Regions from separate parts of the Halalkalibacter sp. HAAS-P014 genome, predicted to be linked through region 3. Evidence: riboswitches for the same ligand, from Rfam matches in the RefSeq annotation. Region 3 holds a riboswitch; each other region holds the start of a gene.

Region 1 (7,953 bases), on a different contig from region 3:
TATAGTGGTCCAATGTTTCGCTATGAGCGACCTCAATCTGGACGTATGCGCCAATTTGTTCAATTTGGTGTCGAAGCGTTAGGTAGCGATGATCCAGCAATTGACGCAGAGGTGCTTGCACTTGTGATGAGTTTGTACGATGAATTAGGGTTGTCAAATCTAAAATTAGTCATCAATAGTTTAGGCGATAAAGCAAGTCGAGAAGCTCACCGTCAAGCTCTTATTAACCATTTTAAACCTAGCATTGGTGAATTTTGTGAAGATTGTCAAAATCGTTTAGAGAAGAACCCGTTACGTATTTTAGATTGTAAAAAAGATCGCGATCACCCATTAATGGCTAATGCGCCATCTATCCTTGAGTACTTAAATGAGGAGTCAAGTACATATTTTACTCAAGTAAAGAAATATCTAGACAAACTAGGGATTTCATACGTAGTGGACCCGACATTGGTAAGAGGTCTCGATTACTATTACCATACGGCGTTTGAGATTATGGCTGAAGGTGAAGGATTTGGTGCCATCACAACCTTATGTGGTGGAGGTCGTTACAATGGATTAGTTGAAGAGATCGGTGGTCCTTCAACGCCAGGAATTGGTTTTGCCTTTAGTATAGAACGGGTCATTATGGCATTAAAAGCACAAGAGCAAAAGGCATCTGTTGCTCCGACATTAGATTGTTATCTTGTTTCTTTGGGAGATGCTGCTAAAGAAAAAACAGTTGAACTCCTATATCAACTTAGAAAAGCAGGAGTAAGTGCCGATAAAGATTATTTAGATAAAAAAATGAAAGCACAGTTTAAGGCAGCAGATCGTCTTAAAGCTCGTTTTACAGCAATCCTTGGAGAAGATGAGCTTAACGCAGGGAAGATTAATGTGAAAGATATGGAAACAGGACAACAGGAAGAAATAACGTTAGAATTATTTATTAACTATATAAAAGAGAAAACAGTTGGAGGTAAGTAAGATGATTGGGAGAACACATCATTGTGGAGTACTAAGAGAAGAACATGTTGGGCAAAAAGTACAATTGAAAGGCTGGGTTCAAAGACGACGTGATTTAGGACAGGTTATCTTTTTAGATGTTCGTGACCGTTCGGGAATTGTTCAAGTTGTTTTTAATCCAGAAACAAGTGAAGAAGCACTCACTGTTGCCGAACGTGTAAGGAATGAATATGTAATTGAACTTGAGGGAGAGGTTGTTGCAAGAGATCCACAAACTGTTAATGATAAGCTTGCAACAGGACAAATTGAAGTTCATGTTCATAATTTGAGCATCTTAAATGCTTCGAAGCCACTACCATTTCAAATTGAATCTGATACAGATGCATCCGAAGATGTTCGTTTGAAATATCGTTATCTTGATCTTCGACGCCCAGATATGCAAGAGACATTTAAATTACGCCATCGCACAACTAAATTGATTCGTAACTTTCTTGACGAAGAAGCGTTCATGGAAATTGAAACACCAATGTTAACGAAAAGTACACCCGAAGGAGCACGTGATTACCTTGTTCCAAGCCGTGTACACCATGGTGAATTTTATGCTTTACCACAATCACCACAGCTTTTTAAACAGCTATTGATGGTTTCAGGATTCGAGCGTTACTATCAAATCGTTCGTTGTTTCCGCGATGAAGATTTACGTGCTGATCGTCAACCTGAATTTACACAAGTCGATATTGAAACATCGTTCATGGATAAAGAAGACTTACTTGCAATGACTGAGAAGATGATGGCTAAAGTTATGAAAGAATTAAAAGGTGTAGAAGTACCTTTACCTTTACCTCGTTTAACTTATGATGAAGCAATGAATCGTTTTGGTTCAGATAAGCCTGATCTTCGTTTTGGAATGGAGCTAATTGAGCTGTCTGATGTAGTGAAAGACTCTGAGTTCAAAGTTTTCCAAAGTGCACTTGCAAGTGGAGGTGTAGTTAAAGGCTTAAACTTAAAAGGGGGAGCAGACAAGCTTTCACGCAAGGAGATTGATGCTTTAACTGATTTTGTCAAACAGTATGGAGCAAAAGGGTTAGCGTGGTTAAAAGTCGAGGAGGAAGGACTTAAAGGTCCAATTGCAAAATTCTTTGATGGTGAAATTGTAACTTCGCTTAAGGAAGCGCTAAATGCTGAAGTCGGTGACTTGTTATTCTTCGGTGCTGATAAGAAGCAAGTTGTTTTTGACAGCTTAGGGGCGCTACGCCTTAAGTTTGGTAAACAATTTGACTTAATCGATCAAAATCAATTTAACTTCCTTTGGGTTGTTGACTTCCCTCTAGTTGAGTATGATGAAGAAGCGAAACGTTACGTAGCTCTGCATCATCCATTTACAAGTCCTGTACAAGAAGATCTTGAACTTCTTGCAACAGATCCAGGTAGTGTACGTGCAAATGCATATGACCTAGTTTTAAATGGTTATGAGCTTGGTGGGGGATCGCAGCGTATTTACCAAAGTGATATCCAAGAACAAATGTTTAAAGCGCTCGGCTTTTCTGAAGAAGAAGCACGTGAACAATTTGGTTTCTTATTAGAAGCATTTGAATTTGGAACACCACCACACGGAGGTATTGCTTTAGGTTTAGACCGTCTTGTAATGCTGTTAGCAGGTCGAACAAATTTACGTGATACTATTGCTTTCCCGAAGACTGCGAGTGCGAGTGACCTATTGACGAACGCTCCAGGTGAAGTTAGTGTTGAACAACTTATTGATTTAAATTTATCTATTATCGGCAAAAAATCTGAAAAGGTTAATGTGTAAATATTGACTGTTTGATTAGATTCATGTAAGATCACGATAACTAAAATAAACTAAAAAAGTAACTTATCCAGAGAGGCGGAGGGAACTGACCCGATGAAGCCCGGCAACCTTTTTGCACGCCAGCAAAAAAGGTGCTACTTTCAGCAGGATGTATACCATTCTGAAAGATAAGTAAAGGCAGAAAAACCTTTCCTTATTTGGAAAGGTTTTTTGTTTTTTTATAGGAGGAGAAATAGGATGATACGAGTAGGTTTAATAGGTTTTGGAACAGTTGGAAGAGGTGTCTTGGAACGATTTGAACGAACAAACGAACAAGTCAAGCAATTGTTAGGGCAAGAGGTAGTTGTCTCAGCAATTTTAGTAAAAGACCGGCAAAAAAAGAGAGCTTTAAAGATCGAGGCATCGATAACTACTAGTTGGGAAGAGTTCTGTCAGGCTGCTAACTTTGATGTTATCTTTGAAGCTATCGGTGGGGTTGAACCAGCCTTTTCCTATACCTCCTATTGGTTAAAAAGAGGTGTACCAATAATAAGTGCTAATAAAAAATTAGTTGCTGAAAAAGGTGAAAAACTGGAAGAGCTTGCAGCTACTCATGATACATACTATGGATATGAAGCAGCAGTAGGGGGAGGCATTCCTATAATTAATGCATTAAAAGGAACGCTTTCTACAACACCTATTAGCAGAGTTTCCGGAATATTAAATGGTACGACCAATTATATGTTGACAGAAATGATTGAAAACAAACGAAGCTTTACCGATGTATTACAAAATGCCAAAGATCTTGGTTATGCTGAAGCTGACCCAACTGATGATATCGAAGGCTTTGATGCGTGGTATAAAATCCGGATTCTCAGCCGGCTATGTTTTGGTGTTTGGCCGAAAGTAGAACAATTTAGTCGCGAGGGAATAGCAAGTATAGAAGATTGGCATGTTGAAGTAGGTGAGCAATTAGGCTTTAAATTAAAGCTCATCGCTGAGGCATGGAGAAACGGTTCTGAAATAAAAGGGAGGGTAACACCTGCTTTCCTAGGAGAGGGAGAGCCATTAGCGAGCGTAAAAGGTGTGACGAACGGGATTTCGATTGAAGGGCTCTCAGTTAACCAGCTTCTTTTTATCGGTCCGGGAGCCGGAAAAGAAGCAACTTCCAACAGTATGGTCGAAGATTATATTTTCCACAATCGTTTGTCTCGACTAAATAGAGATTCGAAGGCGTATGAAACGTATGAAGCTGAACCGTCTGCCTATGCTTTACTATTTTTTAATCATCAAAAGAGGCCAGAGGCATTGCAATGGGCGAAGGATTTCCAGGTATCAATAGTCGATACTTTTTGGCATGAAGAAGGGGAAGGGTGGATTATCGCCAATAGTCATGCATCATCATTTATGCAGTATCCGATTTATGGTGATATTAAAACAAAAACAGCTAAACAGCTGGTGCATTAACGTAAATCAGGGCGTTCTGATTTTAGCTTTTTATAGGCACTTACTAATGAATAGGCATCCTCTTTAATGTAGTAAGTTCGAACACCTCTGTTTGTATGTAAATAAAGAAACCCCATTGCGTTCTTTTCGGGCTTTTTCCGGTAAGAAATATCTAATATCTCGGTAAGAGAAAATGTATCATCTTTGATCATCAATTGATTATCAAAAAGCTTTATATGAAATGAAGTTTCAATATAGCGTTTTTCTGTCCAACCAATTTCTTGGCGAATTTCAACACATTTTTGAGTGGCGAGTAAATTCATTAAAGGCATCCTTTCTATCTACAATTGTACTGTAGATAAGTTTACCACAGAGGTGGGCTAATAAAAAACACGAACAATAGAATGAATAGTTTGAAAATTCATTGACTTACAACATGTAATTTGTTAATATATTTTTAAACAAGTAAGAACTCCTAAAATGCACGTGTACATTTTTATTTTGAGCCAACATATTATTTATGGGAGCTTGCGTTAGAGATAGGAGGACATGCCTGAAGGAAGGAAGTCTGATTATTTGTACAGAGCACCCACCTGCGAGAGCGCAGGTTCAAAATAATAAGTATTACGACATTATTGGGATTCTTACTATATAAAAGCAATCTACAACTTTTCAAATAGAGAGGTTGTTTTTTTGTTGTATTGTCGAATTTTTGACTATACTAGTAAAAAGGATTTTATTGTATTAGCAGTTTTAGTAGGGTATTAATCGCTTAGACTTTTATAAATTGCTATGGTATAGTCAATTCCGACAGTATGTTTGGAGGGAGTAAAAGGGTATGTTGCATCAATTTTCTAGAAATGAATTGGCCATTGGTCATGATGGATTAGATCGATTGAAAAATAGTACAGTTGCTGTGCTTGGAATTGGAGGGGTAGGCTCTTTCTCAGCCGAGGCTTTAGCGCGTTCTGGAGTTGGCCGATTAGTGCTTGTGGACAAGGATGATGTTGACATCACGAATGTCAATAGACAAATACATGCTTTGCTATCAACGGTTGGTAGGCAAAAAGTTGAGCTAATGAAAGAACGCATCGAGGATATAAACCCAGAATGTGAAGTTATCGCACTAAAAATGTTCTACACCGAAGAAACTTATGAACAATTTTTTAGTTATGGTTTAGATTATGTAATCGATGCAAGTGATACAATCAGTTATAAGATTCACTTAATGAAGCAATGTTTAGAACGGAAGATTCCGATTATCTCAAGCATGGGTGCTGCAAACAAAATGGATCCTACACGACTTCGTATTGCTGATATTTCCAAAACAAGTCATGATCCAATTGCGAAAGTTGTCCGAACGCGTTTACGTAAAGATGGGATTAAAAAAGGTATAGAAGTTGTCTACTCAGATGAACAACCAATTAAAATTAGAGAAGAAATTAGACAAGAAATTGTGTCAGAAGCGGCTGAACAAGGAAGCATTCGAAAGGCAAAAATGCCACCTTCTTCCAATGCATTTGTCCCTTCTGTAGCAGGACTTATAATGGCTGGACATGTTATTACAAATTTGTTATCAGAAATCGAGATTAACAGGTAATGTTTCTAGGTGAAATTGCGTAGATATTGAGACGTTGATGATCTGAAAAAGAAATGTAAGAGCTCTGGTATTCTATACCGGAGCTCTTTTTCACTATAATATTTAGCTAAGTTACTTTGCTAATTTCTCTAAATTGCCGTTCTTGTCCATTTTAAACGATGCAGCCGATAGCGATTCCTCATCCTCGAGAATAGCCATACGTCTAGCACGGTTCATAATTTGAATAAGAGATTGGTAATCCTCTTCAATAATACTATTATCTTGTTTAATCTTTTGTAATTCTCGCTCTAATTCAGCGTTACGTGATTCAAGTTCCTGTTTTTCTTTTACTAACCTTTCATTTTCACGTTGTAAAGTAGATGATTGAGCGTTCGTATGCATAAGTGTCTGTAGGTAATCAATCACAGACGCTAATGACATCTCACTATCTAGTGATTGATTTATACGTTCCATTGCAGGTTGAGGTGCCCACATTGGTCGCATTTGAGGATAGTAGGCATAGGAAGCTGCACGTTTTCTTTCTTTTCTTTCCTTTTTTGCTTCGGCAATTTGGTTCATGTAACGGTTCCGAACTACGGCATTCCAGCGAAATCCACAAGCTGCAGATGTCCGATTCAACTCGTCTCCAACTTCATCAAATGCGCGCAATTGTGTACTGCCTTCTTTAATATGTTTCAGAACGGTTTCAGCTAGTAATACATCATCTTCATGTGACCAAGCGTCTTGTCTTATTTTCATCTAAGTTCAACTCCTTGAGATTTTTTATCTAATTGGTAACAATTGTAACCAGATAAAAGAATCTTTATACAAGGGTGATAGAAAAAGGGAAAAGATTCACATATTGATGTTAATTAGTTAAATAGATTTAAAAAGCTTCACGAGGAGAGTTCACGCTTTTTAATTAATCTAAAAAACTATTTTATTGGGTGATGAGAGAACAGAAGAAATAGAGATTGATACTTTAGTTAACTAGCTCAATCTCTGTTAAATTATTTAGTTGATAATCGTTCATAAATGTCGGCTAACGCTTGTTCGAATTTACCAGTACGTTTTGGTTCATAATAACTTTCATTTTTTAACTTGTTAGGTAAATATTGTTGCTTCACCCAACCATGGTCATAGTCATGTGGATATTTATAATCTATACCTCGTCCAAGTTGCTTTGCACCTTGATAGTGAGCATCCTTTAAATGTTTCGGTACATCGCCGATGATTCCTTTACGCACATCTGCTAGAGCGGAATCAAGTGCTTTATAAGCAGAGTTTGATTTGGGAGACAAACATAATTCAATGACGGCATTGGCTAACGGAATTCTCGCTTCTGGAAGACCAAGACGTTCTGAAGCTTCTATGGCAGAAAGAGTTCTTGAACCGGCTTGTGGGTTAGCTAAGCCAATATCTTCATAGGCAATTACGAGTAATCTTCTGTTAATACTTACTAAGTCACCAGCTTCAATCAATCTTGCTAGGTAGTGAAGAGCCGCATCGACATCACTACCTCTTATCGACTTTTGGAAAGCAGATAGTACATCGTAATGAGCGTCCCCATCCTTATCGTGTTGAAAACTTTTCTTTTGAATGCAGGCTTCGGCAGTTGATAAAGAGATGATCCTCTCTCCATGTTCATTTGGAAATGTCGACAAAATTGCTAATTCTAAGCCATTTAGAGCAGAACGCACATCTCCACCACAAGCAAGAGCTAAGTGAGTTAAAGCTTCATCGCTAATAGTAATATTTTCATGGCCAAAACCATTTGTCTCATCACTTAGCGCTCGCTTAAGAGCTTCTTTTATATTTTCAACCGTTAGCCTTTCGAGTTCAAAGATTTGACAGCGACTGCGAATGGCAGGATTAATTGAATGAAAAGGGTTTGCCGTAGTTGCGCCAATTAAGATTAGTAGTCCATTCTCAAGGTAGGGCAACAAAAAATCTTGTTTTCCTTTATCAAGACGATGGACTTCGTCTAAAATTAAAATGAGTTGGCCATGCATCTTAGCTTCTTCGACGGCAATTTCCATATCTTTTTTATTGTGTACGACAGCGTTAAGCATTTTTGAATGAGTGCCTGTTGAACCAGCTATTGCACTTGCAATCGATGTTTTTCCTATGCCAGGTGGTCCGTATAAGATCATAGAGGATAGCTGGCCAACATCAACCATGCGTCTAAGTAGGTTAC
Region 2 (7,953 bases), on a different contig from region 3:
CGGGTCAGCAGAAAGCGTTGTCTTTCCAGTTCCAGATAAGCCGAAGAATAAAGCTACATCGCCTTCTCTTCCAGCGTTAGCAGAGCAGTGCATTGATAAAACATCTTGTTCTGGTAATAAGAAGTTCATAATAGAGAAAATTGATTTTTTCATTTCTCCAGCATATTCAGTACCACCGATCAAAATGATTCGTTGTTCAAATGAAACAATGACAAAAACTTCTGAATTTGTACCATCAACAGCTGGGTCTGCTTTAAATGTAGGTGCAGATACAATCGTGAATGGCTGATTATCATGATTTTGCTCAATTTTATTACTTGGGCGGATAAATAATTGGCGCGCAAAAACTTGCTGCCATGCGAATTCATTTATTACTTTTAATGGAATTTGGTACTTTTCATCTGCACCGGCAAATCCATCAGAAACAAAAAGTTCTTCTTTTTCACTTAAGTGTTTCAGCACTTTTCTGTAAAGTGAAACAAAAACTTCTTTCTCTATAGGTTGGTTAACAGCTCCCCACTCAATTTTGTTTTCAATACTTGATTCTTTGACAATGAATTTGTCTTTAGGGGAACGTCCCGTATAAGCACCAGTTGAAACACTTAATGCCCCCGTTGATGTGAGGCTCCCTTCACCTCGCTTTAAAGACTTTTCAATTAATGAAGAGATAGGTAAATTGAGCTGAACATTTTTCTGATTCATTAAATTAACTAATTCTGATTGGAGGCTAATCGTTTTCATTGTCGGACAACCCTTTCTTTATCTTTATGTGATTCCCATATATTATCTAATCTTGTTTATTAGTATAACACATTAATTTTAATAGTCTATACTATTAAAATTTTTTTTGGAATGTGACTTCTTTCCACCTAAATGTGTTCACAAATTTTATGGAATTTGTTTAATTAATTAAAGTATCTAGAATAGATTTAGAAAAGGACCAATTTTTTCATGCTGCATAAAGTAAATATATAAGGGTAAAAAGGAGGAATTCGACGTGCAAGAAGTCTCCATGTTGGACCTCGCTACAGTTTCTGCTGTCGTAGCAGCTCTTGTGACGGTTATTGGAAATGCATTCGGTGTAGAAAAACAATATCGAGCACTGTTAGCAATCGGAATTGCGGGAATACTTTGGTTTATTCCAAGAGAGTGGGGTGATCAAGTTTTAGTAGCCCTGATCATTGGTTTAACTGCAAGTGGGGTGTATAGCCAAGTTAAACCTCGAGATAATGAAAAAGAATTGATGAGGATGCAATTACGTGAAGAGTTTCGTATAGAAGATGAAAAGAAGTTAGAAGAACAGAGAAAAAGTCGGGAACAGGGAGAGAGAGTACGGGAGAGTAATGAACGTCAAAGAGATGATACTCCTTATTAGAAATAACAGAAGAAAGGGGTGTAGCAAAAGGTTTGAACGGACTCCTTTTGTTACACCTCTTTTGTATTTCTAATAGTCCTGAAAGCATTTTTTAAAAAGCATAGTTACGAATAAGGTTGTGCAAACTATAAATAAATTAATAAGGTTAAGTGAATTTCAAAAGTCATACTCGTAAAGAGTAAGTTGTAAATGTTGACAGTATTCAACATGTGCGATATGATATGCGTCGAACGGATACTCTTATCCTGAGTAGGCGGAGGGACAGGCCCGAAGAAGCCCAGCAACCAACACTCATAGCCTTGAGTGAAAAGGTGCTAACCTGCAAGGCATATGCCTTGAACGATAAGAGGCTAAAGGTAAACATTCAACCCTTTTTCCTCTATTTGGAAAAGGGTTTTTATCGTTTATACGTCTTTACAGGTAGGTATTTCCCATTCAGTGGGACATGAGTGCCGTCTCAAAGAAAAAAACATAGGCTAAGTAAATAGCTGTGTTTAAGGAGGAAAAGAATAATGACAGAATTTAAAAGCAGACGTCTATTTACATCGGAATCTGTAACAGAAGGACATCCGGATAAGATTTGTGATCAAATTTCAGATGCGATTCTCGATGCAATTTTAACGAATGATCCCAATGCACGTGTAGCGTGTGAAACATCAGTTAACACAGGGTTAGTTTTAGTTGCTGGTGAAATTACGACGAGTACGTATGTTGACATTCCAAAAATTGTCCGAGAAACGGTTAAGGGTATCGGTTATACTCGTGCTAAGTATGGTTTTGACTCTGAGACGTGTGCAGTATTAACATCGATTGATGAGCAATCTGCTGATATTGCACAAGGGGTTGACCGAGCTCTTGAAGCGCGTGAAGGTCAAATGACCGATGAAGAAATAGAAGCAATTGGAGCTGGAGATCAGGGATTGATGTTCGGTTATGCTAATAATGAAACAAGTGAGCTAATGCCACTACCAATTTCATTAAGCCACAAATTAGCTCGTCGTTTAACAGAAGTACGAAAAGAAGAAGTCCTTCCATACCTTCGTCCAGATGGTAAAACACAAGTTACTGTTGAGTACGATGAAGATGGGAAACCAGCTCGAATTGATACCATTGTCATTTCCACACAGCATCATCCGGAAGTAACGTTAGAACAAATTCAACGCAATTTAAAAGAATACGTAATTAATCCAGTTGTACCTCAGGAATTAATAGATGAAGATACAAAGTACTTTATTAATCCAACAGGTCGTTTTGTAATCGGTGGTCCACAAGGGGATGCAGGTCTTACTGGACGTAAAATCATCGTTGATACATATGGTGGTTATGCACGTCACGGTGGAGGAGCGTTCTCTGGTAAGGATGCAACAAAAGTTGATCGCTCTGGAGCATACGCTGCACGTTACGTAGCGAAAAATATCGTGGCTGCAGGATTAGCTGATAAATGTGAAGTGCAATTGGCATATGCGATCGGTGTAGCTCAACCTGTATCAATTTCAATTGATACGTTTGGCACTGGGAAAGTATCTGAAGAATCATTAGTTGCACTTGTACGTGATAACTTTGATCTTCGTCCTGCTGGTATTATTAAGATGCTAGACCTTCGTCGACCAATCTATAAGCAAACAGCAGCTTACGGTCATTTTGGACGTACTGATGTTGATCTTCCTTGGGAGCAAACAGATAAGGCAGCTGCATTAAAAGAACAAGCTGGATTATAGAAGACAAGAAAGAGGCAACTCAACTTTAGAGTTTGCCTCTTTTTCGACCTAGAAAGAGAAATATCAGATTTTGAATCCCTTTGTATTTCTCGGTTCAAATTTGGTCAAAATGTATATATGAGGGGGGTGAGTAAATTGGCTCAAGATGTATTATGTGAAGTGAACAACTGTGTTTTTTGGGCACAGGGGAATCAGTGTGAAGCAGACAAGATTTATGTTGTAAGCCATACGGGAAAAGAAGCAGATAAACAAGAGGAAACAGATTGCAAAACCTTTGAACCACAACATTGATTTGCGGAATGAAAGAGCGATTCTCTCGCTCTTTCTATTATTATTGATAATAATAATCAATATTATTCATTAATCTAAAAATATGTTATTAGTTTTTAGCTTCCTTAAGTACTTGTTTATAGTGCTGACCTTTCTCTACATAATCATGGCGAATACGAGCCATTTCTTTTATATCAACTTCATTTAGATCACGAACCACTTTAGCAGGTCTTCCAAAAGCCATTGTATTGGCTGGGATTTTTTTACCTGGAGGAACAAGACTTCCAGCTCCAATAAAAGCTCCTTCACCAATTTCAGCACCGTCAAGGATAGTTGAACCCATTCCTATTAACGCTTTTTTTCGTATTGTACAACTATGAAGCATAACTTGGTGACCTATGGTTACATCATCTTCAATAATTAGAGGGTTTTTTGGGCTTTGATGAAGCATAGACTGATCTTGAATGTTTACCCGGTCTCCTATAATAGTTGGAGCAACATCTCCCCGGATAACGGTTTGAAACCAAATGCTTGATTCCTCACCAATTTTAACATCGCCTGTAATGGTAACATTATCGGCTATAAAGGCGCTTTCAGAAATTATCGGAAATTTGTCTTGATATCTGTAAATCACTTCGTCACATCCTTTTCGTTTAGTAAAAAAATCGCTATACTTAGTTTAACGTAAAAAATGGAGGTCATGGTCCTTTTTTCAAAAAAATCGTCAAGGGGGAATGCAGAATGTGGAAATGGGAAGTGGCTGATCCTAGAGGAGTAGTCGTAATGGTTCATGGCGCAGGAGAGCATCACGGGAGGTATTTGTGGCTCGCTCAAAAATGGAATGATCACGGATTTGATGTAGTAATGGGCGACCTACCTGGCCAAGGGAAAACGAGAGGGAAGCGAGGTCATATTCAGTCTTTTAATCAATATATTGATTCAGTTGAAGATTGGTTGAATGAAGCAAGAGTAAAAGGGTTACCTATATTCTTACTTGGACATAGCATGGGAGGGCTTGTTGTTATACGATCGTTAATGGAGAGAAGTTCGGCAATGGTTTCAGGCGTTTTATTGTCGTCTCCCTGCTTAGGTTTAAGCGAACCACCTGCAAAGTCTAAGGAGATCGCTTCTAAACTTCTTCATCGTGTTGCTCCATCATTCAGCCAGAAATCAGGAATTCGTTCAGATTTAGTAACACGGAATGAAGAAATTCGTGAAGCATACTTAAAAGATGAACTGCGTGTTAGTAAAGTCTCGGCTAGATGGTACCATGAATTAACGAAGGCGATACGTATTGCCCACCGTTATCCAGAGAAATTTCCAAACATCCCATTACTTGTCCTCCAATCAGGGGAAGATTATTTAGTTGATAAGTATGAAGTCAGGGAATGGTTTAATGAACTAAATCTGATGGAGAAATATTACAAGGAATGGGAAGGGCTTTATCATGAAGTGTTCAATGAGCCAGAGCGTGAGCAAGTATTTCGTTATGCTGTTGGCTTTGTGAATTTATTAACGCCATAGCATACTGATTGTATGTCTATCTTGAATATGCTAAGGTTCTAATTATGGAAAAGACAGAGGAGGAATATGTGTTGAATGCTCCATCAAGACCAATCCCATTATTAATGAAGATATATAAGGAAGTTGTCCCTACTGTTCATATATACTTTGATCCATGGATCGAAAAAGCGAAGCTAATTCCTGATCCTGAGTTAAGATCGCAAGCCCTAGATGCACTTAAAAAGAAAAAGTTTCATTGTGAAGGGGGAGGGGTTTACGGTCTACTTGCTAAGGATCGAATGGACGATTTAATCCAATTTATAAACGCTTATCAAATTACTTGTGATTACTTAGATAACTTGTGTGATCAGAGTCCAGCTCTTGATCCAGATGACTTTCGAATGCTTCACCAGTCATTATTAGATGCATTAACACCAGGCGCATCCTTGAAAAATTACTATGAATATCGTACGGAGCAAGAAGATGGTGGTTACTTACATTCATTAGTCAAAACATGTCAAGATATATTAGCGACGTTTCCCTCTTTTGAGAAAGTTCAAGCAAGTATGTTGGAATTAAGTGGCTATTATGGAGATTTACAAGTACATAAACATGTTAAAAAAGAAGAACGCATTCCACGATTAGAAAAATGGTTCGAGGAACATCGACATAAAGTTCCTGAAATGACGTGGTTTGAGTTCTCTGCATGTGCTGGCTCTACTTTAGGCATATACACATTGGCCACATATGCTACAAAAGAAGATTTAACGGAAGAAACGGCACACTTATTAAAAGAAGGCTATTATCCATGGGTTCAAGGCGTTCACCTTCTTTTGGATTATTTTATTGATCAAAAAGAAGATATTGCTGATGATGAGCTAAACTTTCTTTTTTATTATGACAGTGAAGAGGAAATGATCGATCGTTTTCAATTATTTTTAACTAAATCAGAAGAACGCTTAGCGCAACTACCCAATTCTGAGTTCCATTTAATGATGATCCGAGGCCTTATCGCAATCTATATTGCAGATGAGAAAGTGCAAAAAGATAAAGAGATTAAAAAGAAATCAAAGAAAATGGTGAAAATGGGTGGCATCCCTACTTTTCTATTTTTGATAAATAGTTGGATTTTTAGACAAAAACGCTAAATAGCTGCACGGTAAAGAAATAATAAGGATAATGGGGCTCGTGAAAGAATTCGAAATTACACGCAGAGGGTGTCACCAAGGAACGACACCCTCTAAACTAAAAAACATTTGTACTGCAGAGGTGGCTAATTAACATTTAAGGCTTTCGACCGTTTGATCTTGATATCCATTAACAATAAGGTCTAACTTCCCTGTCTCCGGACAAATGACAAGACCATGAACGGGTAGATTTTTTGGTAGCATTGGATGTTTTTTAACCATACTTACACTATGTTCAACATTCTCTTCGACTTTTTCAAATCCAGTTAAGAAACCTCTTATGTCGATTCCTGAAAACTCAAGCGTGTCAATTGTTGCTTTATCAATGCCTCGTTCTTGAGACTTCTCAAGGATACTAGACGCCTCTAACCCCATCATCCCACAGCCATGGTGCCCGACAACGAGAACTTCATTTGCGCCTAATTCATAAATGGCTACTAGAATACTTCTCATTATGCTCCCGAATGGATGAGAGATAACTGCCCCAGCATTTTTTATAATTTTTGCGTCGCCATTTTTTATATTCATAGCAAAAGGAAGAAGTTCTAATAAGCGTGTATCCATGCATGTTAATATGACCATCTTTTTATTCGGAAATTTCGTTGTTTGGAATCGCTCATATTCTTTATCTGTTACAAATTGTTTATTATGAGCCAATATGGTATCTAGTAAAGTCATACGCATCTCCTCAAAAACTCTATTTCCTTTATTTTCAAACTATTGCGTCTGATTGTCAACCTACCTTTTTTCGATGGCTACAACAAAAGGGGGATTGTTTACTTGATTGATAAACTCGTATTTTAAAACGTGGGCAATTCCTTGGTCTACTTTCTTTAGAAAGTTTAGGACGTGATCTTTTTCTACTTTGCCTTCTTCATGTCCGTGGTAAATAACAAGAACGATCGTTCCACCTTTGGGCATAATATCCAGTAAAGCGCTAACGGCAGCGAGAGTAGAGGTTGCACTTGTTACAATTGATTTATCGCCTCCAGGTAAGTAGCCAAGGTTGAAAATAGCAGCTTTTAGTTGACTTTGTTTTTCTAAAGGAATACAGGAACGAATTTCTTCATGACCTTTCTGTAGTAACGTAACTCGATTCCAAACATTTTGTTCTTTTACTTTGAGTGTAGCTGAAGCAATTGCTTGTTCTTGAATGTCAAATCCATAAACATGGCCGGCCTCTCCTACAAGATTGGCGAGGTAAATTGTGTCGTGCCCGTTACCAACAGTACAATCAACGACAATATCGCCTTTTTCTATAGCGTTTTCTAAGATAAATCTAGCAAAAGGTAAGACACCGAGTACTTTCATCCTAATGACACCCTTTTTGTATAAAATTTTCCTTGCCAACTATCTCGACGAGCTAGTTCATCCTCAATTCCATTTAATACACTCCATTTATTCATACTCCACATCGGGCCAATCATAATATCAGCCGGACCATCACCGGTTAGACGATGAATGACCATGTGAGAAGGTAAAATTTCCAATTGATCAACGACAAGCTTGATATATTCTTCCTGACTCATAAATTCGAGTAGTCCTTTTTCATATTGTTTGACCATCGGTGTTTTCTTGAGTAAATGAAGAAGATGAATTTTAATTCCTTGAACATCTAGCTTGGCTACTTCCTTAGCTGTCTCCATCATCATTTGGTGATTTTCTAGGGGAAGACCGTTAATAATGTGGGCACAAACATTTATTCCATGCTTTCTTAGTTTTTCTACTCCTTCGATATAACATTGATAATCATGCGCACGGTTGATTATTTGTGCAGTGTCCTCATGTATCGTTTGCAAGCCTAATTCTACCCACAAAAAGGTTCGTTTGTGTAACTCTGCTAAATATTCAACCACATCATCGGGCAAACAATCAGGTCTTGTTGCAATTGAAAGTCCGA
Region 3 (7,953 bases):
TGGCTTCACATTCCGGCGGGGTGGCTGCTTGGATCTATATTAACAGGGATTGTAAGTGCGTTTTTCGTTGTGAAAATTCATCTTCCAAATAACCTATTTAAATTATCCTTAGCAATGATAGGTGGAAGTATTGGTTTAATGCTACGACCAGAACAATTTCTAGATTATCAATCATTATTAGTTCCGTTTTTATTTATCCTTATCCTTACATTAATTGGGGGTATTGCACTAGGGAAATTTCTAAAAAAGTATTCTAATTTAAACAGCAATACTGCCTTCTTTTGCTGTCTTCCAGGTGGAGCTTCAGAAGTTATTGCGCTAAGCGATCAATACGGAGCAAATCAACAAATTGTTGCGGCTTTTCATACCACGAGAATTACTTTGTTCGTATTAGTAATCCCTTTAGTGGTTGGTTTAAATGCACCGGTAATTACTCAAGGGTTACAAAAAAATAGCTTTTCTGTAAATCAATACGCGTTCTCTCTTACTTTATTAACTGCAGTTATGTTCTTTACGATAATCCTAAGCAAAAAATTTGCATTCCCTGGTTCATCCTTATTCTTCGCGATTGGAATAGGCTTTTTTGCTCATTTGCTGTTTCCTACAGTAGAAATGCCAGGGTTTATTACAGGGATTGCACAAGGAGTGATGGGAGCCATTATCGGAATGCGATTTGACCGAGAGACATTTAAACAAATTAAAAGCATTGGTGTTATAAGTGGAGCTACATTATCGATGTATTTCATAATGAGCCTTGGTTTAGCGACGATCTTCTTTCTAGTAACTCCAATAGATTGGTTTACGAGCCTTTTAAGTATTGTTCCTGCAGGGGCAGCGGAGATGGCGTCTACAGCATCAGCATTAAATATTGAACCGGCGATGGTAGCGACCTTGCAAATGGCTAGAGTCTTAGCATTATTTATTGCTTTGCCTTTTTTAATTAAGTTATTTGCTAAGACAACGGAAAAGTAGATCGATTTTGGTGATGTGAGTGTATGAAAAACAGGGGGGATGGGTGTCTAGAAGAACAGTGAGAGAGATCGTTTGTTCATACAAGTTTCAGTTCTTTAATTGATTCATTAACAGACAATGTCTAAATCCATATCGAAAAATTATAAGCCCATAAACTCGTGAATGCACCAACCTAAATAAAATACTAAAATTACCCCTAACAATCCGATAAAGCTATACCGATCGAATAATGGTGTGTCATCTTTATTCTTTTTATCATCCAATGAAATCACCTTTTTTATTTTACTATATCCAAAATTTCAACAAATAAAATAGAAAAAGATACAGAGATGGATAAGGGGCTTGAAGAATTATTGCGATGGTGAAAACTTAAATGAAATAGAAAAAGGGCTGGTGAGAATACGTTAACCAGCCCAATCTTCTTCCTACTTAGTGTCCATGCTTGTCGTGCTTATCATGTTTACCTTTAACTTGTTGCTTTTGTAAAACCTTTAATTTCATTTCTACTACCATTTTTTCTTCAATTTCTCTAAATGTTCCTTCTTCAAATGGAGCATCGATGGCATTTCCTTTTTCGTCATGAACTCTACCCATCTTACGGTCTAATGCCTCATCATATTCAAAGAAACGGCTAGATACTAATTCACAATAAGGGATTTCATTAAATTCTTCTCCACTAAATTGGTCAAATTGAGCCAAGTCTGCAGATAGTAGATGGTCTTTAGATGCAAACCCATCACCAAGGTGAGATTTCATAGAGTAAGTTGAACTTTGAGTAGGTGGTGCAAAGCTGAATTTTGGTTTGTTAATATAATCTACTTCTGTGACAGCTTTAAATGGAACATCGACCGTTAAGGAACGAATGTTAGATACGACAGCTTCTTTTGAACCGAAACGTGGTGTAGCATACTGAATGTTTTTGCGAACAAATCCAGTAATAAATAATTTGTTCGTTGGTAATAGTAGACGACATTGCGTGATTTTAAGGTTTTTCTTAATCTCTTTGATTTCCAAAACAGGCTCTGGGAACTTAATTGTTGGGTTTAAATCTAGTTGAATCACTGTTTCAGCTAGAACTACAGGAACCTGAAAAGCTGTTGGTTCTATTGTTAATTCTGGTTCCGTTGGGTGATTACTTACCTTAGGGGAGACAGCATTCTTATCCCTTATTGGCTTATAGTTAAAATACGGTGGTGCCGGTTCTTGCGCTTTAGAGTTTTTTTGGTTGTCTTTTTTGTCAGACAATTTAATACACCTCCTTATATTTTCTAATAACATGGTATGTAAATAATCGCTAACAGTGTGGACGAACTCCTCAATAGAATCAACCATTTTTTCCTGCTAAAGAAATGGTGTAGGCTAACACAATGAATGAATTTAATTCCTTTATGTAAACGAAGTACATTCTCTAAACTTAGGCATAAGATGGTTTATAACCTAATGAAGGGAATGAATCATATGTATTATCGTTCTAAAAATACGTATCCTTATTACACTCATAACACCAGTCCTGTCTATAATCCAAACTATATGCCAAGAAACCAATACAGAAATGAACAACAAGAAGCTGAAATGGTATTGGCAGGAATAACAAGAGAAGCTAGATGTATGGATCTTTATAGTCGATTAGCAAACGTGGCACCAAATCAACAACATCAAAATGACATCCTTAATGCTTTAGAAAACAAAAAAAATCATTTAAACCAATTTATAAGTCTTTATACTGCTCTTACGGGAAGTCAACCTGTGTATGAAGTAGAACAAGTACCATTTCAAAGTTATAGAGAGGGTTTACAAAAGGCTTATGAAGCAGAAGTTGAGGGGTATGAAGCTTATCGAAAGAGTTGTTCACTAACTCAACACCCACAAATTCGAAATGTATTCTCATGGGCTCTAACGGGTGAACAAGAAAATGCTACAAGGATGAGTTCATTAAATGAGCAAGCTATTCAATCAATGGATTATGGATCAGAACCGTTTGTCGTTAATATTGAAGAGGCGACAAAGCAAAACAATACGTACCGTACGGCTCTATGGACAGGTAGCCATTTGCAAGTAACTTTAATGAGTATCAATGTTGGAGAAGACATTGGTTTAGAAGTTCATCCAAACCTAGATCAATTCATCCGTATTGAAGAAGGGCAAGGAATTGTCCAAATGGGGGACAGCAGAGATAATTTATATTTTCAGGAAGAAGTTTATGATGACTATGCGTTCGTCATTCCTGCTGGGAAATGGCATAATCTTACCAATACGGGGACTACACCTATTAAACTCTACTCGATCTATGCACCACCTGAGCATCCATACGGAACTGTTCATGAAACGAAAGCCGTTGCAATAGCAGCAGAAGAGCACCACCACAATCATTAAGAATTAGCGCTGCTCAATAATGAGTAGCGCTAATTCTCTTTGCTAATAAACATCTTAAATGAAGAAACTTTTCTGAAGAAAATTCGTAAAGTGAAGGTCGATGTATTTTTAAGAAGTGTTTTCATAATAAATTTCAACAAAAGTTATTTCAAAAAAGGAGGTACCCGTGTTATTAATTCAAAATATAGAATAGTCGGTACTGCAAATAGTCTAAAAGGGAGCTTTAAAGTCACATGGAACATAGATGAACCTTGATTAAGCATGATATACATAATGTAACGGTAAAATCAGTTGAACGGAAAAAAAGTTTGTTCTCATAATTGTGTGAGAAAGATTAATACTAAGTTTTAAGGTGGTTATTAATGAAAGGGAGTGCTCTATTGATGAATTCAATGATTAATCATATTCGTTGGATCAGAGCTGTATTTAATTGGGGGAGACGAGCACAGCAATTATTTGGGGCTAATCGTAAAACCAACGGAGGTATGTTACTAACTGTAGTAGGAATGGGAGTTGCAGTATTTAGTTTTTTGAAAGGTCGTGGTAATGAATTGCCACAAATGAAACAATTTATTACTAATTTTCTTAGGGACAGTCAAGTAAAAGCATTTGAAAATTCCAACCAAACTGCTATGGCAGAGTTCTCAGAAGAGCTCTCTGCTGAAGCGAAGAAAACGGTTGAGAAAATTGATTACGAAGATCTTTTCTAAGTTATGGAACACCTTTTAATCAACAGCTTTTAAAAGACAATGAGCAAGGCACATAGCCAACCAACGGAACTGCTGTCTGTTACCGATTACTGTGACACCTAATAATTTTCTGTAATTATAGTCTATCCTGACTCTGTTGCCAAAAAGAAGTAAGTTCAAGCTCAAGAATGCAGGTGTGTTACCTCACACACCTGCATTCTTATAGTTTATTTTAGTGGACCATTAGTAATCGCAGTAAGTTTAGAATTTATGGAAAAAATCTTTGCGTTAACATCTGTTATTCCAAAGCTAGCTAACCTTTTAGAGTGCATTTCTAAATATGCTTCAGCCGTTTCTTTTGTTTCAAAAATATAAATTCCTCCTGCTTCATTGTTTTCGGGATTTTCTGTCCAAATCTTCCACATGAAGCCATCTTCTTCATTGATACTTTTCGCTAAGCTAGAGAACTCCTCTGCCATTTCATCTCCAAAAGGTCCGTTCATTTTGAAATCAACTTGTAATACGTAAGCCATTTATTATTCTCCTTTGTTATTTAGTAGTAAAGTATAACTCCCCTAAAATTTCCTTCTTTTGATAACTGTTTGTTGGAAGTTTTCCAGTAACAAAATCATTTATATCTGTTTTTTCGACATCATACATAACTTCGATTTCTTTTGAGAATAAAAGTTTTTCCTTTTCGAGTAAGCTAGAAAGGGATGGTTGTTGTTTTGGCTGAAGTTCTTCAATGGCTAGGACTTGTTTTAATCCACGAACATACTCCTCAAAAGAGCGCGCGCCAACTAGTTTTATCCCTTTATTATCCTCATTAATCATGATAATGGTTGGAAATCCTCTAACGCCTAAGTTTTTGGCTAGCTCAAAATCTTCACTTAATAATTTTTGTCCGTTAGGTTGTTCAGCTTCAGTTACAACGGTTTCTCCGTCAAGTCCAATAGAATTGACGATATTGATCATTACGGATTTATCTGCAATATTTTGATTAAATGCAAAAACTGCTTCTCTGGCACGCCGTAAAAATTCATTTGCAGATGTATCATTATGATTTTTTTGAATCACTTTAAATACACGGGAAGGGGGAAAAGATGATTGGATTGGATTATCATACCAAAGTGATCCATCAATTGGCATCCTCGAATATTCTCCGACTTCCCTCCAGTGACCTGCCACGTCTTGGGGTCTTGAGATCCCATTACCTGGATCAACTGGACCATCACCCCATTTCTCCAGTAGTCCTCCCATAACCGTATGAACATTAAAATAATCCCCATATTGCTCGGTGAAACGGCGAAGTACGGGTTCAATTGCCCAACAATGAGAGCAAATAGGGTCTGTTACATAATAAAGATCAATCACTTTCTTTGGTTGATTCAGGTCAATTAATTCCATCTTTTCCTCATTGACTTCCCCACACACACCTGTTTCTAAATCACATATCATCTTTTTGTTGCTCGTCAATTAAGTTTCCTCCTTTGCTGTAACTTATTCAATACGAAGTGTAGAACAGACTGTATAAGTCATACTCTATATTTCATTACCATAATTTTATACGGAAGCATCAAATTTGCTTATAATCTTATTTTAGTAAATAATGAGAACCGACAATACCAATAGTTCATTTGATTTGTTGTTTATACAACACATTCGTGAAATTGTTTAAAAAGTAGGGGTGACAACAAAATGACACAATCAAAGACGGACCCCCGGGTTCTTCGTACTCGTAAATTGATCATGGATTCTTTCATTGAACTGTCTAGTAAAAAGGAATTTAAGGACATTACCATTAAGGATATTACAACAGAAGCGATGATTAATCGTGCAACATTCTATTATCATTTTGAAGACATATATGATTTATTAGAAAAGGTACTATCAGAAGTATTATCGATTAATTTGAATGGTAATATTTTTGAGGAAAACGAATTAAATGAAGAATCGGTACGTAGTGTCTTCATAGCAATAACGGACTTTCAAAAATCTTTATCCTTCCGTTGTTATAGAGGATACGAAGAAACGATTGCCCGTATTATTAGAGAACAGCTCGAAATTATTTTTTACAATATGTTAGTAAGACAAAATAAGGATGAAGAGGATGAGACCTTAAAAATAACAGCTGTCATTTTGAGCTGGGGAATTTACGGTGCTTCTGTAGAATGGAGAAGAACTAACAAGAAGACACCTCCAGAAGAATTTATCAAGTCGGCAATTCCTTATATAATGTCTGGAGTTAATTTTGGTTCGGGAGCTTAGTTTTAAATACTAGTCCACAACTATTGTTAGTTCGTGAATCGTACTTTGTTCAGTGTTTTCAAAATAGTACTTGAATTTTAGGTTAGTGATTGATACTATTAGTAGCAAGTTGTTAATATAAAAAAATATAGCGATAAACTTCTTATCCAGAGTGGTAGAGGGACAGGCCCTATGAAACCCGGCAACCATCAGTCAAAGTGACTGAACGGTGCTAATTCCTGCAAAGGTGTTAACCTTTGAAAGATGAGAGGATTGTATGTAATGATACTAACCTCTCTTTAAATTAAAGAGGGGTTTTTTTAATGGATAGAAGGCTTATCGCTCAAAGGAGCGAACATAATGGAAAGAGCAGTGTTTGGTGCAAGTGAGTTTTTTAGTGAAGAGGCATTTGTTACCGTTTTTCGTGGTATTGAAAATGTTCAAATCAGACATTTAAAAGAGGCAAATATTGATATAGTAGATATTTTATTTGATCCCTGGAAAGTATCTTATAAGGAAGTAGTAGAATTATTTTTTGACTTACACGACCCCACTACGAAAGGAAGCCAACAAGTTAAAAATAAATCATTTATTTTCTTTTCTACTATTCATCAACTAACGGTAGCTAAACAAAAGAAAAACGAACTTAAACATCTAATTAAAGATGAAGTTATTACAGAAATTACTCCAGTAAGGCGATAACTTAATAGCTTGAATAGAAAATGGGCAAGGAAAATGGAAATAAATGGTTTACTACATTTGAGAACACTCCACACATGCACGATTTTATTTGATACAATTAGTTGTGAGGGGTTTCTTTATCACAAAGCTAATGTAAAAACGTTAAGGAAAGTATTGATTTAGTTTCACAGAGTCCGACTGGGTAAGATCAATAAGAACGGGCTGTCTACTATATGTTAAAGCTAAAAAAATTCTTTTTAACAAACAACCATTACAAGAAGAATAACCTTTTCCAAGTGAAAATAAATTATAGCTATGGTAAAAATGTGGGCGTCACACTTTTTACCAGCTTTTAAATAATTTAAAATTATCATATAATAGTAGATATGTTAATCTATAATTAAATGTATACACTATGATATTGTAATTGAGACAGAAAAGGTGTGTTCTAAGGTCGCGCTTAGTATGGTGTGACGCCTACATCTTTTCTGCAAATCTTAGGGGAAAAGGTTGGTAAAAATGAGCAATCGAGAAACTAAAACAGACATCATTTTAATTGGCTCCGGAATCATGAGTGCGACTTTAGGGACACTTTTGAAAGAGTTGGTACCGGAATGGAAAATTACAGTATTCGAGAAGCTTGAAAACGCAGGAGAGGAAAGTTCTAACGAGTGGAATAATGCAGGGACGGGGCATGCCGCGCTGTGTGAACTTAACTACACGGACGAAAAGCCGGATGGATCTGTAGATATTAGTAAAGCTATAAAAGTTAATGAACAGTTTCAGGTTTCAATGCAGTTTTGGTCTTACCTTGTAAAGAGTAATTTGTTACATAACCCACAGGACTTTATCATGCCATTGCCTCATATGAGTTTTGTACAGGGGGAGAAAAATGTCTCTTTTTTAAAGAAACGTTTTGAAGCGCTAACAAACAACCCTCTATTTAAAGGGATGGAATTTTCTGATAATCCAGAAAAGCTAAAGGAATGGG
Region 4 (7,953 bases), on a different contig from region 3:
CCAAGTCTTTCAATGGGTGTTGGAGGGATTACATTCGACTACCTTGGCAAACGTCATTCTACATATCGCGATTATTTAGTTGGCAGGACACAGCAAGAGTGGGAAAATTGGTTAAAAAAGCAACTTAATTGAAAATTATAGTCTCGTGTATTGAACCTTCTTTTATGTCCTCTCATATTGTGTAGTAAGACGGTTTTGGTGGAAACGAGCAACTTATAAAGGGCGTTCGTAATAAGGAGGGTTTAAAATGCGTCTTGAGCGTTTAAATACCAATAAATTTAAAGCATTCCTAACCTTTGATGATATGCGTGAAAGAGGATTAACGAAAGAAGATTTGTGGCAAGATCTTCCAAAAGTTCATGAGTTATTTCGTGATATGATCCTTGAAGCTGATGATGAATTAGGATTTAAGGTAGATGGTCCTATAGCTGTCGAAGTTTATGCAATGCCAGCTCAAGGTATGGTAATTATTGTATCGAAACATACCGCTGATGATGAATTTGATGAAGAGGGATTTGAGGAAGGTTACATTGAAATGCAAGTAACACTAGATGAGACAGAGGATATTTTTTATGAGTTCTCTGATATAGAAGATGTAATCGCACTTTCATCAAGGTTATATCCTTTTGGCATTACTGGAGGTACGCTTTACTCGTTTAACGATCAATACTTTATAAAGTTTGAAGAATTTGATATTGATGTTGTCGATGAAGAATCATTTGTTGCCCTTTTGGCGGAATTTGGTAACCCATCTACAGTATCGTCATATGTTGTTGAAGAGTATGGGAAATGTTTAATAAAGTACAACTCTATTTTAGAGTTTTATAAAACCTTTATTAAAAAATAAGAGCTGATGATCTTTATTGTCAGTTCTTTTTTTTATAAAAGGTGTGACTAAGTTAATTTTATTTTTCTTTATGTAAAAGTATACTTAAAGCTGGAAAAATTTATATAGGTTCATTATAGTAAGAAGTGATATGCTTTAATACCAGTATTGAGGTGAAAGGGAATGGCAGAGAATAATAAGCAAGCCGAACAATTAGACGTGCTTGCGTCGACACAAAGTGTCGTAAAAACCGCATTGGACAAGCTTGGTTACCCAGAAGAGATGTTTGAATTAATGAAAGAACCGATTCGGATGCTGACGGTAAGAATTCCTGTGAGAATGGATGATGGATCGACAAAGATTTTTACTGGGTACCGTGCACAACACAATGATTCGGTTGGTCCTACAAAAGGTGGGGTCAGATTTCATCCTAATGTTACGGAAAAAGAAGTAAAAGCTCTTTCAATTTGGATGAGTTTAAAAGCTGGAATTGTTGATTTACCTTATGGTGGAGGGAAGGGAGGGATCGTTTGTGATCCACGTGAGATGTCCTTCCGTGAGCTAGAACGTGTTAGTCGAGGGTACGTAAGAGCGATTAGTCAAATAGTAGGTCCTACCAAAGATATCCCTGCACCTGATGTTTTTACAAATTCTCAGATTATGGCATGGATGCTTGATGAATATAGCCGAATTCGCGAGTTCGATTCACCTGGTTTTATTACAGGTAAACCACTTGTACTCGGTGGATCTCACGGAAGAGAATCAGCAACTGCAAAAGGAGTTACGATTTGTATTCGTGAGGCTGCGAAAAAGAAAGGAATTGACATTAATGGTGCAAGAGTTGTCATTCAGGGCTTTGGAAATGCTGGAAGTTTCTTAGCGAAGTTTATGCATGATTCCGGCGCTAACGTTATTGGGATATCTGATGCTTACGGAGGGTTATATGACCCGGAAGGATTGGATATTGATTATTTATTAGATCGACGAGATAGCTTCGGGACTGTAACGAAGCTTTTTAAAGATACAATCTCGAATAAAGAACTTCTTGAATTAGATTGTGATATATTAGTCCCTGCTGCCATTGAGAATCAGATCACCGAACAAAACGCACATGATATTAAAGCGTCAATTGTTGTTGAAGCTGCCAATGGACCTACAACAATGGAGGCTACTAAAATATTGACAAGCCGTGATATTCTTCTCGTTCCAGATGTACTAGCAAGTGCTGGTGGTGTAACAGTGTCTTATTTTGAATGGGTTCAAAATAATCAAGGGTATTATTGGACAGAAGATGAAGTCGAAGGTAAACTTGAATCAGTAATGGTAGGTGCTTTTGAGAATATATATAAATTGGCTAGAGTACGTAAAGTAGATATGCGGTTAGCTGCTTATATGGTTGGTGTTAGAAAGATGGCTGAAGCATCAAGGTTCAGAGGTTGGGTGTAACCAAAATAAAAAGGGAGCTCAATTGAATCTAGCCTTCAAAAGCACGAGAAGCAATTGCTTTACTTGCGTTTGAAGTCGATTCAAGACGAGTAGCCCTTTTTTTATTTTTAGAAGAAGGTGGAAAAATGAGAAAAGAAGAGGTAATCATTGTTGGTGGTGGGCCTTGTGGATTAGCGGCAGCAATTTCTTGTTCAAATCAAGGTCTAAAGCCACTTGTGATCGAAAAAGATAACGTCGTTAGTGCGATTCAAAGGTATCCCACACATCAAACGTTTTTTAGTTCAAGTGATAAGTTAGAAATTGGGGGAGTTCCTTTTGTAACAGAGGAACGGAAACCGAAAAGAAATCAAGCGCTTGTTTATTATCGTGAAGTGGTTGAGAGGAAAAAAATACGAGTACATGCATATGAACAAGTCAAACAAGTGGAAAAACAAAATGATGGGTGCTTTTACATAAGAACAACAAAAGCAGAATACTTAGCTAATCATGTGATCATTGCGACTGGTTATTATGATTCTCCTAATTTGATGGACGTGCCCGGAGAAGATCAAGACCATGTTCTCCATTACTTTAAAGAAGCCCATCCGTACTTTGATATGGATGTTGTTGTAATTGGGGGGAAAAATTCGGCTGTAGATGCCGTCCTTGAGCTTGACAAAGCAGGGGCACATATAACGAATTTATACCGAGGAAGTCAGTATTCGAGTAAAGTGAAACCATGGATCTTACCTGAGTTTGACTCACTTGTACGAAATGAAAAGATAAAAATGGAATTTAATGCTCATGTAATAGAGATTACGAAAGATGAAGTTATTTATAAAGTTGGAGAAGAAGTGAAAAAGGCCCCTGCCCAATTTGTTTTTGCTATGACAGGATACCACCCCGATCATAAGTTTCTTGAAGCAATGGGCGTTCAAATTGACCAATCTACAGGTCGTCCTCTATTTGATTCTGATACGATGGAAACGAATGTATCAGGGTTGTACATTGCTGGTGTTATTGCTGCAGGAAATAATGCAAATGAGATCTTTATTGAGAATGGTCGTTTTCATGGGGATCTAATTGCAAAGGCAATAACAAAAGTAGATAAATAATGTGAGGTTGGCAGATATGGTTTTGCCCCCTGTAAGTAGGGGGCATCCAAGAGTCCAACATTATTATTTAAAAAATAGCTCCTGTATTTTTAAACGGTCTGATGATTGTTCGAGCACTACCATTAATTTTAATCTAGCTTTTTGTCCGTTTAGGCCATTAGTAAAAATAACCCCTAATTCTTTTAATGTTCGTCCTCCACCTTCATATGCGTATGTATCTGCAACGATCCCATTAAAACAACGAGATACGAGAACAACAGGAATATTTCGATCGATTAAAGCCTTTAGAGCAGGCATAATTGTTGGTGGAACATTTCCTTGCCCAAAAGCTTCAATGATTAGTCCATCAATTTGCGTATTGGCAATCGCTTCGACGATCGCTTGGTCCATCCCTGCATATACTTTTAGTAATGGCACCTTTTTTGTTAATTGTTTAACAGGATAAGATTCACGGTTTGTTAAGGTATGATGAAAAAACACCCCTCGCTTTGTTACGATTCCAATTGGTCCATACTGTGGACTTTGAAACGTTGCAATGTTACTAGAGTGTGTTTTTGTTACATTCTTTGCTGTATGGATTTCATCATTTAATACAACCAAGACACCTTTACCTATAGCGTTCTGGCTTGCAGCAACTCTAACTGCTGATATTAAATTATGAGGACCATCGGCACCAAGTTCGTTGCTAGAACGCATGGCTCCGGTGATTATAACCGGAGTATCCCAATCAAGAAGAAGGTCAAGTAGATATGCTGTTTCTTCAAGTGTATCAGTTCCGTGTGTTACAACAATGCCGTCCAATTTATCCTCTTTTACCCTTACTTTTAATCGTTCTGCTAAATCAACCATTAAATTAGGTGTCATATGGGGAGATGGTATGTTTAAATAGTCATCCACTACAACAGATGCGATGCTTGATAGTGATTCTATAGTGGAATATAATGGATTTATTGAATTAGGTTGTACGGCACCATGTTCATTTTCCAACATAGCAATGGTACCCCCTGTATGTAATAAGAGAATTTTTTTCAAAATAATCACCCCGATTTACTCTATATAGATTACTTATCATACCATATCAAAAAGCTGCGTTGCTTTTTAGGTACTTAATAATAACACACAGGGGAAGGTTTTGAAATTTGTTTGCACTAGTTACAGCAGCCATGGCTCCAGGAATGGCTTTATTATCTTATTTCTATTTGCGTAATCATTACAGTCCGGCAATGGGGGCCCTTGTTTTTAGGACTTTTATTATAGGAATATTACTCGTTTTTCCTGTTATGGTTTTACAATTTGCTTTTACGACTGAAGGATATTTTCTACACCCATTGACTAGGGCTTTTATATTATATGGTTTTATTGAAGAGTTTTTTAAGTGGTTTCTTCTTTGGATATTTGTGTATCAACATACAACATTTGCGAGACGCTATGATGGAATCGTGTTTGGTGCTTCGCTTTCATTAGGATTTGCTTCTTTAGAAAATGTTTTTTATTTAATAGCATATGGGCTTGAAACAGCTTTTGGCCGAGCATTACTGCCAGTTTCTAGTCATGCGTTATATGGTGTGATAATGGGGTATTACTTAGGGAGAGCTAAAGTAGAAAAAGAAAAGCGTGCGAAACATTTGACGTTGGCACTATTGTTACCTATTATGCTACATGGCGTGTACGATTTTATTTTATTGAGTTTTGGGATGTATTTTCTTGTTGGATTGATTCCGTTTATGCTGTTTTTATGGTGGATAGCTCTTAAAAAGGTTAAGCGTGTTCGTCAATTAGACGAGTAGTATACTAAACGGGGTTTAGTTAAATTATTTAAAGTAAAGGGTGATACTTATGGCTAAAGGACGTTACCGTGTAATTATTCGGTGTACGGTTTGCGGCGAGAAGTATATTTTACGAGGAGTACGAAATGAAAAAGGTGAATTTGAAACAGGCTTTAAGCGCTGTGTTTGTGGGAATGAAGAAAAGTTAAACATCGATGCATCATTAGAATAAAAGATGTGATTTTATTTTCATAAAAAATTATTCCTTGCAAATTAGCGAGAATTGTTGTAATTTTGATACAATCAAAACATTTTAATAATTGAATTTCTTATCAAGAGAGACGGAGGGACTGGCCCTAGGATGTCTCAGCAACCAGCCTAAAAGGTCAGGTGCTAATTCCATCAAGTCATTGACTTGAAAGATAAGAGGAAGCGAATTTAAACAACCACCTTCTTCTTATTTTAGAAGGTGGTTTTTATTGTTATTGGAGGTATTAGAGATGAGTAGAGAAAAATTAGAAACGATTTTAGTTCAATTAGGTAACCGATCAAGTAATCCAACTGGAACTATTAATACACCGATTTATTTGTCAACAGCATATAGACATACAGGAATAGGAGAATCTACTGGATATGATTATGCAAGAACAGGAAATCCGACTCGGGAGGTTGTTGAACAAGCAATAGCTAAGCTCGAGGAAGGCGATAGGGGCTTTGCTTGTAGTTCTGGTATGGGAGCCATTCAGACGGTCCTCTCACTTTTTGAGCAAGGTGATGAAATATTAGCATCTCAAGACTTATATGGTGGTACGTATCGCTTGTTTGAACAAGGATGGAATCGTTGGGGGTTAACGTTTGCATTTGAAGACCCAAGAAACATAGAGAAATTTGAGAGTCGTATAACTGAAAAGACAAAAGCGTTATTTATCGAAACACCGACTAATCCTTTGATGCAAGAAGCGTCAATTCCAGATTTGGCCAATTTAGCGAGGAAGCATCAGTTACTGTTGATTGTTGATAACACATTTTATACACCGCTTTTGCAGCAACCATTAGTAGAGGGTGCCGACATTGTTATACATAGCGCAACAAAGTACTTAGGCGGACATAATGATGTTGTTGCTGGTTTGATTGCAGCAAAAGGAGAACACCTTTGTGAGCGTATTGCGTATTATCATAATGGTATTGGAGCAACGTTATCAGCATTTGATTCATATTTATTACTAAGAGGAATGAAAACACTGGCTTTACGTATGGAAAAACATGAAGAGAATGCAAAGGCAATTGTGGAGTATTTAGAGAAAAAGCAAGATGGAATCACGGAAGTACTGTACCCTGGTAAGGGTGGTATGCTTTCATTTAGGATTTTAAAAGAAGAGTGGGTGAATCCATTTTTACAACAGTTAAAATTGGTTTCATTTGCAGAGAGTTTAGGTGGGGTTGAAAGTCTAATGACATATCCTGCAACCCAAACACACATGGACATTCCAGAAGAGGTTCGTATTGCTAATGGTGTTTGTAATCGATTGTTGCGTTTTTCAGTTGGAATTGAACATAGCGAAGATTTAATCGCAGATCTAGAGCAAGCATTTCGCTATGTGAAAGAGAGGGAGAGTGAATGAGTTTACTTGAACAATTAGCCAACAAAGTTCTTATTGGGGACGGAGCGATGGGGACATTGCTTTATGAACAAGGGTTTGATCATTGCTTTGAGGAGGTTAATATAACTGCACCAGAAAAAGTCATTCAAACACACAAAAAGTATGTTGAAGCTGGTGCGGATGTTATTCAGACGAATTCGTATGCTGCAAATTCACTAAAACTTGAAAAGTACGGATTAAATAATGAAGTTCAAAAGTTAAACCGTGAGGCTGTTCGTCTAGCAAGAAAAGCGGCTGGTGACCAAGCTTATGTTTTGGGCACTATTGGAGGAATAAGGCGCTTCGAGCTTGATGATTGGAGCTTGGATGAAATCGAGGCAGCTTTTCGTGAACAAATGAATGTGCTTTTGCAAGAAGGAGTCGATGGTCTACTACTAGAGACATTCTATGACTTAGAGGAAGCGAAAATGGCAATCACTCTTGCTAGAAAGTTAACGAATGCACCAATTATTATTAATCTGGCTATTGGAGACATCGGTGTGATGAATGGAGGTATTTCAGTCTCGGATGCATTTGATCAACTGATTGCTTCAGGTGCTGATGTCGTAGGTTTAAATTGTCGGACAGGCCCATTTCATATGCTGAGGTCATTTGAAACAGTTGCTATCCCCGACAATGCTTATCTTTCAGCGTACCCGAATGCGAGTCTTCCTGATGTTCGGGATGGTCGAGTATTTTATCAATCGAACGCTGATTACTTTCAGGCTATGGGTGAAAAGTTTATTAAACAAGGTGTACGTTTATTAGGAGGTTGTTGTGGAACAACTCCTGCTCATATCGAGGCGTTTGCTAAAGTTAGAGATGAGACAGACCCTGTTGCAACGAAAAAAGTAAAACCACTTACTCGTTTTATTCGTGAGTCAATTGAAATTCCGAGAAAACAAAAGCCTTTAACAGACATTGTTAAGGAACGTAGATCTGTCATCGTAGAGCTTGATCCTCCGAAGAAATTAAATACAAATCGCTTTATGGAAGGAGCAAAAGCTCTAAAAGATGCAGGTGTGGATGCTATTACAATGGCTGATAACTCCCTTGCCTCTCCAAGAGTTGATAATTTAGCACTCGGGGCAATGATTAAGGAGCAAGTAAAAGCGAGGCCACTCGTACATATCACTTGTCGTGATCGGAATCTTATTGGTTTGCAATCTCACTTGATGGGA

What was found. A riboswitch is a leader RNA that binds a small molecule or an ion and turns the genes downstream of it on or off. The one in region 3 is predicted to bind S-adenosylmethionine.
Region 1: another riboswitch for S-adenosylmethionine. It lies ahead of AC1FXZ_RS12215 (homoserine dehydrogenase); the one in region 3 lies ahead of AC1FXZ_RS09040 (peptide-methionine (S)-S-oxide reductase).
Region 2: another riboswitch for S-adenosylmethionine. It lies ahead of metK (methionine adenosyltransferase); the one in region 3 lies ahead of AC1FXZ_RS09040 (peptide-methionine (S)-S-oxide reductase).
Region 4: another riboswitch for S-adenosylmethionine. It lies ahead of AC1FXZ_RS05785 (methionine biosynthesis PLP-dependent protein); the one in region 3 lies ahead of AC1FXZ_RS09040 (peptide-methionine (S)-S-oxide reductase).

What each region holds. Positions count from the first base shown of each region.
Region 1 covers NZ_JBWQTV010000015.1:42,355-50,307, forward strand. The annotation lists gene hisS (histidine--tRNA ligase) at 1-963, shown strand, start outside; gene aspS (aspartate--tRNA ligase) at 965-2,752, shown strand; SAM riboswitch class I at 2,813-2,926, shown strand; gene AC1FXZ_RS12215 (homoserine dehydrogenase) at 2,990-4,198, shown strand; gene AC1FXZ_RS12220 (hypothetical protein) at 4,195-4,500, opposite strand; RNA gene ssrS (6S RNA) at 4,647-4,823, shown strand; gene AC1FXZ_RS12230 (tRNA threonylcarbamoyladenosine dehydratase) at 5,016-5,777, shown strand; gene AC1FXZ_RS12235 (RsfA family transcriptional regulator) at 5,889-6,515, opposite strand; gene AC1FXZ_RS12240 (replication-associated recombination protein A) at 6,767-7,953, opposite strand, start outside.
Region 2 covers NZ_JBWQTV010000023.1:103,789-111,741, reverse strand. The annotation lists gene pckA (phosphoenolpyruvate carboxykinase (ATP)) at 1-741, opposite strand, end outside; gene AC1FXZ_RS18385 (hypothetical protein) at 998-1,375, shown strand; SAM riboswitch class I at 1,613-1,724, shown strand; gene metK (methionine adenosyltransferase) at 1,888-3,093, shown strand; gene AC1FXZ_RS18375 (DUF1540 domain-containing protein) at 3,229-3,384, shown strand; gene AC1FXZ_RS18370 (gamma carbonic anhydrase) at 3,473-3,997, opposite strand; gene AC1FXZ_RS18365 (alpha/beta hydrolase) at 4,105-4,887, shown strand; gene AC1FXZ_RS18360 (tetraprenyl-beta-curcumene synthase family protein) at 4,959-6,014, shown strand; gene AC1FXZ_RS18355 (beta-class carbonic anhydrase) at 6,144-6,731, opposite strand; gene mnmM (tRNA 5-(aminomethyl)-2-thiouridylate-methyltransferase MnmM) at 6,792-7,364, opposite strand; gene mnmL (tRNA modification radical SAM protein MnmL/YtqA) at 7,361-7,953, opposite strand, start outside.
Region 3 covers NZ_JBWQTV010000011.1:80,455-88,407, reverse strand. The annotation lists gene AC1FXZ_RS09080 (AbrB family transcriptional regulator) at 1-972, shown strand, start outside; gene AC1FXZ_RS09075 (hypothetical protein) at 1,113-1,235, opposite strand; gene AC1FXZ_RS09070 (CsxC family protein) at 1,402-2,250, opposite strand; gene AC1FXZ_RS09065 (cupin domain-containing protein) at 2,431-3,345, shown strand; gene AC1FXZ_RS09060 (hypothetical protein) at 3,729-4,055, shown strand; gene AC1FXZ_RS09055 (monooxygenase) at 4,262-4,567, opposite strand; gene AC1FXZ_RS09050 (DsbA family oxidoreductase) at 4,584-5,492, opposite strand; gene AC1FXZ_RS09045 (TetR/AcrR family transcriptional regulator) at 5,733-6,302, shown strand; SAM riboswitch class I at 6,442-6,552, shown strand; gene AC1FXZ_RS09040 (peptide-methionine (S)-S-oxide reductase) at 6,642-6,983, shown strand; gene AC1FXZ_RS09035 (malate:quinone oxidoreductase) at 7,482-7,953, shown strand, end outside.
Region 4 covers NZ_JBWQTV010000006.1:199,308-207,260, reverse strand. The annotation lists gene AC1FXZ_RS05820 (MerR family transcriptional regulator) at 1-132, shown strand, start outside; gene AC1FXZ_RS05815 (genetic competence negative regulator) at 248-847, shown strand; gene AC1FXZ_RS05810 (Glu/Leu/Phe/Val family dehydrogenase) at 1,010-2,272, shown strand; gene AC1FXZ_RS05805 (YpdA family putative bacillithiol disulfide reductase) at 2,398-3,366, shown strand; gene AC1FXZ_RS05800 (asparaginase) at 3,430-4,398, opposite strand; gene prsW (glutamic-type intramembrane protease PrsW) at 4,506-5,153, shown strand; gene AC1FXZ_RS05790 (hypothetical protein) at 5,203-5,364, shown strand; SAM riboswitch class I at 5,459-5,561, shown strand; gene AC1FXZ_RS05785 (methionine biosynthesis PLP-dependent protein) at 5,633-6,754, shown strand; gene AC1FXZ_RS05780 (bifunctional homocysteine S-methyltransferase/methylenetetrahydrofolate reductase) at 6,751-7,953, shown strand, end outside.